Regions from separate parts of the Peribacillus sp. FSL E2-0159 genome, predicted to be linked through region 3. Evidence: riboswitches for the same ligand, from Rfam matches in the RefSeq annotation. Region 3 holds a riboswitch; each other region holds the start of a gene.

Region 1 (2,205 bases), 150 kb from region 3:
CTTCACGAAAATTTTATCTGGAAATCATGTAACATTGGAGGGGTATTAAATGAGCGATATCGTAATTTTATCAGGAAGTCCCGCTAAACCATCAAGAACGGACATTTCACTAAAACATATTCAATCATTAATTGAAAACGAAGGATTTACCACAGCTTATTTCTCAATTACGGATTTCTCAGCAGATGATTTATTTCAAGGGAAATATAATAGCGAAGATATCTTAAAGCTTTCAGAGAGAATTCAAGCAGCTAGAGGAATCATTATTGGTTCACCGGTTTATAAGGCTTCTTATACAGGTGTATTGAAAGCCTTGATTGATTTGCTGCCAGAAGGAGCATTTAAGGGTAAGCCAGTGCTGCCAATCATGATTGGTGGAAGTAACAGGCATCTATTGGCGATTGACTATGCGCTTAAACCATTAATTTCAATATTAAAAGGTGAGCCGCTGCAGGGCATTTATTTTGTTGATAAGGAAATAGATAAACAGAATTCAGAAAAACCGATTAATGATTTGCATTTAATTGATCGCGTCCAGAGTCAAGTTCAAGAATTTGTAGAAGCGATACAGTTAAGAAATTAATGACTTCAAGTAATCCTTTCTACAAAAGGACCGGAATTCGAGAAATTAATTTTTCAAGTAAGGACATGCGTCAATAATAGGTTTTTTATGAAAATAGACTTAATTTTTTGGAGACCTTATCTAAAAAGACGAGTCTATTTTCGTATTTATATGAACATAAAATCAAAAATTGAATAGTGTGTATAAAAATAACAGTTCATCCATAATATTAAACCAAGTTATTTTATAAGAAAACTCCATTGACAAGGATTAAATATATGTTAATATTTAAAATAATAAAACTTATCCAGAGCGACGGAGGGAATTGGCCCTTTGAAGTCCAGCAACCTGCATGATGGATGCAAGGTGCTACCTCCAACAAAATGTTGATCATTTTGGAAGATAAGGTAAAGATATTTACCTTGGGATCTTTCCATCATGGAAAGATTTTTGTTTTTTTTGAAAAATTGTATGCAAACCATAACAATGTAAGGTTGTATGGAATTATATAAATCTAAGAAATTCATTTAATCACCGTTGAAAATAAAATATTCGCGGATTTTCTTAAAGGAGGAACTGGTTTGGATAAAGAGAATCAGCTTGAAGAAATATTTGAACGACTTCAAGAAATGCTTAATTCAATGAAATATGGATCCATTACACTTATTGTCCAGGATGGTAAAATCATTCAAATGGAAAGAAATGAAAAATTAAGAATTAAATAAGGTATCTGCTGACTAGAAAAACTAGAGGCGGGTTTAACTGATATAAAGAGAGTATTGGTTAGATTCGTCTCTTTTTCCTAGAATCAAATAAGCCGGAGAAGATTACAACGGGTATTGATCAACAGTTACTCTAACCTGATACAGCAAGTTTTTAGAGGGGGCTACAAAGTTGGCTGCATTAATAAACTATGACAATTTCAACACAGGGGATTTACCTGTATTTCCTGAAGACAGTGAGACAAAAGGAGCTTTGGAAGTTCTGCAATGGGCGAATGACCATTATGGAAACAAACTGATTTATGCTTGTAGTTTTGGTATTGAAGGCATCGTGCTTACGGATTTATTGGCGAAGGTCAATCCATCGGCAAAAATAGTTTTCCTTGATACAGATGTTCATTTTGAGGAAACTTACCAATTGATCGAGCAAGTGAAAAAGCGATATCCAAAGCTTTCGATCGAAATGAAGAAACCTGACTTGACGCTTGAGGAACAAGCAGCGGAATATGGGGATGAATTATGGCTTAGTGATTCCAATAAGTGCTGTAACATCCGTAAAATCATTCCGCTTACCGATGTGCTTTCAAAGGCAACAGCCTGGCTTTCGGGACTGCGGAGGGAGCAATCCGAAACAAGGGCTCTGACCGAGTATATCAATAAGGATAATAAGTTCAAGTCAGTTAAAATATGTCCACTCATACATTGGACGTGGAAAGATGTTTGGCGCTACGCCCATAAAAACGGACTTCCATATAATATCCTGCATGATAATGGATATCCGAGCATTGGATGTAAAACATGTACTGCACCTGCCTTCAATGCAGATGATTTACGCTCAGGCCGTTGGCAAGGAGCTCAAAAAACGGAATGCGGATTGCATTTATCTTAAATAAATAGAAACCATAGGGGGAAATTAGCATG
Region 2 (2,205 bases), 2.1 Mb from region 3:
TCAATTGTGATATATGCAAATCAAGAAACACACCTATTTCATAGGAACTTTCTAAAAATCTTTCGAAATCCTTCATGCTTGCTGAAGCAGGCAAAATCTTCTGATCCATTATTATCCTCCTCATTCCCAGAAAAACTCAAAACTTCAAGTCATTTAGTATATTTTAAAGAGCTTGATTTATCAAACACATTTTTTCATGTCCAATGTCACCATAACACTAACATACCTGGCACTCCCTTTATAGATTGCAGTAAGGATGTATGTAAAATATCCCCTTAAATCATAAAGAAAGTTTCATTTTCAATGCACCTTCGACGAGTTCATACGATTTAATTGTGCCCACCGGAATTTTTCTCACGATGTTCCAAGCATTAACATTCATCTTGATCGTTCTATTTTCAAATTCAAAAAATGGCGGTCTGTTAAATATCCTTTGATTGATGAAATTCCTGTCAATCGGTTCCATTCCCACTAATTCAAATGAAATCGTTCTATTTTCGACGTGTACCGGTTTTAATGTAATCCGGAAAGCTACGTTTTTCTTAAACATCATTTTTTTCACTTCCATCGTTCCTGAAAGCACGATATGCTTTGGCGTAATCTCGACTTTAATATCGTGACCATCTGATTTCATTTTTACAATTCTCTCTATCATGGCTTCAGTTACCGTTATCGGTATGCCATTTTTGAATGGACTGAATGTACTCATCCTCGCATTCCCCTCCTGCCATGCATATGAAACGTCGGTTATAGCATATGCCAGGTTCCCCGATGCAGTTAACATTTCTGCCCAAATTAATAATCGGTATATTCAAAATCTTCCACCTTCAACGCTTGACCTTTGTACAAACTACCTGTATAGTCATACTTAATTTAATAGACAACTCTTATCCAGAGAGGTGGAGGGACTGGCCCTTTGATACCTCAGCAACAGACTATTCATGTACTGTGCTAATTCCAGAAGTGTAAAAACTTGAAGATAAGAAGAGTATATAGCTTTGTTGCCAACACCTCTTCTTATTTTTTAAGAAGAGGTTTTTTATTTTTAAAAGGAAAGAAGGAATGCAACATGTCAATCACATTAACGAAAGCACCATTCAGGGCCGATCACGTCGGAAGTTTATTAAGACCGGAACGTTTACATATTGCCAGAAAGCAATTTAGGGAAGGTACCCTTTCAGCAGAGCGGCTTCGTGAAGTTGAAACCGAAGAAATCAATCGGATTGTCGATAAACAAATTGAAGTTGGATTAGAGGTCGTTACGGACGGTGAGTTCAGACGAACATGGTGGCACTTTGACTTCCTCGAACATTTAAATGGCATCGAGGGATATGTGACTGAAAAAGGTCTCACATTCGATGGTGTGGAAACAGAGAGATATAACGTTCGCAATACTGGGAAGGTTTCATTCAATCCTGAACATCCCTTCATTCGTGATTTCATTGAATTGAACAAAATCGTGAACGGACGTGCCGTTGCCAAGCAAACGATTCCCAGTCCGAATCAATTATTTGCTGCAGGCATTCATAATGAAGACATCTATCCTAATATTGAAGACTATGCAAATGATATCATCAAAGCCTATCAGCATGCTTTGAAAGCATTTTATGAAGCAGGTGTACGTTATCTTCAATTGGATGATGTATATATTGCCAGACTTTCAGCTCCAGATTTCCAATTCAAAGATGGAAAATATACGAGGGAACAATTAATTGATCTAGCACTTCGCGTCATTAATGGCGCATTGGAAGGCAAACCAGAAGACCTTGTCGTCACTACACATCTATGTCGTGGAAACTACCAGTCGACATGGGCGTTCGAAGGAAGTTATGCCCGTATAGCCCCAACTTTATTGGCAAAAGAAAAAGTCGATGGATTCTTCTTGGAGTACGACGATCAACGCTCAGGGGACTTCAAACCATTGGAATACATACCAAATGGCGGAGCCCGTGTCGTCCTAGGAGTCGTCACTTCAAAAAATGGAGAAATCGAAAACAAGGAAGCTGTTAAGGCACGCATTAAAGAAGCCTCGAACTTCGTTCCTCTCGAGCAATTATGCTTAAGCCCGCAATGCGGCTTCGCCTCTACCCATCACGGCAACAAGCTAACGGAAGAACAGCAATGGGAAAAGCTGAAATTCGTCGTTGATGTAGCAAAAGAAATATGGGAATGATTTTTTTATTAATCATTTGACATATCGATAAT
Region 3 (2,205 bases):
TTTGACTGGAAGCATTATACCGAGACCTATAGCCCTGGTTACGACACAATCCGAAACCGGTACGATCAATATAGCGCCGTTCAGCTTTTTCAACATAGTCAGTTCCAATCCTCCGATGATTTCCATTTCTGTTCAACGGAAAGAAGGAGTTTCAAAGGACACAGCCCGAAATGCAATTCAAACAGGTGAATTCGTTGTTCATATCACGGATGAAAATAATGTTGCTGATGCAAATCGAACGGCCAAGGAACTCCCATCTGACGAAAGTGAATTGGGTCTTACTAATTTCACGCCAGCTGTTAGTGATAAGGTATCCGTACCTGGATTGAAAGAAGCGAAGGTACGCTTTGAATGTACATTAGAGCATGCGATACCATTGGCAGGTTCCAAGAATACACCTGGTTGTGATTTATTGATAGGGAAAATAGTCTGCTATCATATAGAGCAAGATATTTACCATAATGGGCGAATTGACCAGAATGGGCTAAAACCTGTAGCAAGATTAGCGGGTCATACTTATACAAAACTAGGAGAATTATTTGAAATAGAACGTCCTTAAGGGAAAAGAAAAAAATGGCGTCATCTTTTAAGATGTCGTCATTTTTTAAACCAAAAATATCCGGGTTAGCTTTATCATCAATTTTAATACGGTGAGCGACAGTTCCAAAAATAGAAATCATCTCATTTTAATTCTGGAAGTGCCATGATTGTTAGTATTTTAAGAAAGTCTTTACAACCGAAACAAAACTTGACAAATTTTTCATAGATTGATAAAGTTATAAAAAAATAATTTCTTATCCAGAGAGGTGGAGGGACTGGCCCAATGAAACCTCAGCAACAGGTCTAAAAAGACACTGTGCTAATTCCAGAGGGTGAAACCTTGATAGATAAGACCGTACGTGTTTATTTGTCAGTAGCGCACTCTTTTTAGAGTGCGTTTTCGTTTTTTCTGGATGCAAGATTAAGGAGAGTAAGAATGGAGAACAAAAGGAAGCATGATTTTCAAAGGCAAATGCAAGCACGGCATATAATAATGCTATCGCTTGGCGGGGTGATTGGAACTGGTTTATTCTTAAGTTCAGGTTATACGATTCACCAGGCTGGCCCGTTTGGCACCATCCTTTCGTATCTGATTGGAGCATTAGTGGTTTATCTAGTCATGCTATGTCTAGGTGAACTGGCAGTACATATGCCCGAGACAGGTGCGTTTCATAGCTACGCAGCCAAATACATCGGACCAGGGACAGGGTATACAGTAGCCTGGTTGTATTGGCTAACTTGGACTGTTGCACTAGGTTCGGAATTCACGGCTGCAGGATTGTTGATGCAGAGATGGTTTCCATCAATAAGTGTCTGGATATGGAGTGCTCTATTTGCCATTTTGGTCTTGGCATTAAATGTGTGGACCGTTAAGTTTTTCGCTGAATCCGAATTCTGGTTTGCGTCTATAAAGGTATTTGCTATTGTGATATTTATTATTCTGGGAGCTGCGGCAATGGTAGGTTTTATTCCAATAATTAATTCACAATCTGCTCCGTTATTTTCCAATTTTACAAGTGCAGGTTTATTTCCGAATGGCGCTTTTGCCATTCTAATGACGATGCTCGCAGTGAATTTCGCATTTTCTGGAACTGAATTAATCGGAATTGCAGCTGGAGAAACTGTGAATCCAGAAAAAACGATACCAAAGGCAATCCGTATGACATTATGGAGATTGATTATCTTTTTTGTAGGAACCATCGTTGTATTATCCGCATTATTGCCTATTTCGGATGCAAGTGTATCAGAGAGCCCCTTTGTTACAGTTCTGGAACGGATCGGAGTGCCATATGCAGCGGATATTATGAACTTTGTTATATTAACTGCCATTTTGTCTGCTGCAAACTCAGGACTATATGCCTCATCCAGGATGCTTTGGTCACTTGCAGATAAGAAAACTATATCACCAATATTTGCAAAATTGACAAAACGGGGTGTTCCGGTAAATGCAGTCATTTTCAGTATGGTGGGCGGTGGTTTAGCCCTTTTCTCGAGTATCATTGCACCGGATACTGTATACATAGTGCTTGTATCCATTTCTGGACTAGCCGTGGTTGTAGTTTGGATGAGTATTAGTGCGTCACAGTTTCTATTTCGCAGACGATTTATAAAAGATGGAAATTCAGTAAATGATTTGGCTTATCATACACCATTATATCCACTCGT

What was found. Region 3 has a riboswitch for S-adenosylmethionine ahead of mmuP (S-methylmethionine permease). Riboswitches for the same ligand answer to the same signal wherever they lie in the genome.
Region 1: it holds a riboswitch for S-adenosylmethionine, as region 3 does, so the genes downstream of both, NYE63_RS14795 (YezD family protein) here and mmuP (S-methylmethionine permease) in region 3, are expected to answer to the same signal.
Region 2: it holds a riboswitch for S-adenosylmethionine, as region 3 does, so the genes downstream of both, NYE63_RS25775 (5-methyltetrahydropteroyltriglutamate--homocysteine S-methyltransferase) here and mmuP (S-methylmethionine permease) in region 3, are expected to answer to the same signal.

Annotation. Positions count from the first base shown of each region.
Region 1 is NZ_CP152053.1:3,033,912-3,036,116, reverse strand. It holds gene ssuE (NADPH-dependent FMN reductase) at 50-583, shown strand; SAM riboswitch class I at 863-971, shown strand; gene NYE63_RS14795 (YezD family protein) at 1,144-1,287, shown strand; gene NYE63_RS14790 (phosphoadenylyl-sulfate reductase) at 1,457-2,173, shown strand; gene sat (sulfate adenylyltransferase) at 2,203-2,205, shown strand, end outside.
Region 2 is NZ_CP152053.1:5,261,282-5,263,486, forward strand. It holds gene NYE63_RS25765 (glycerol-3-phosphate responsive antiterminator) at 1-109, opposite strand, end outside; gene NYE63_RS25770 (hypothetical protein) at 281-709, opposite strand; SAM riboswitch class I at 885-986, shown strand; gene NYE63_RS25775 (5-methyltetrahydropteroyltriglutamate--homocysteine S-methyltransferase) at 1,070-2,173, shown strand.
Region 3 is NZ_CP152053.1:3,179,482-3,181,686, reverse strand. It holds gene NYE63_RS15440 (flavin reductase family protein) at 1-559, shown strand, start outside; SAM riboswitch class I at 792-894, shown strand; gene mmuP (S-methylmethionine permease) at 977-2,205, shown strand, end outside.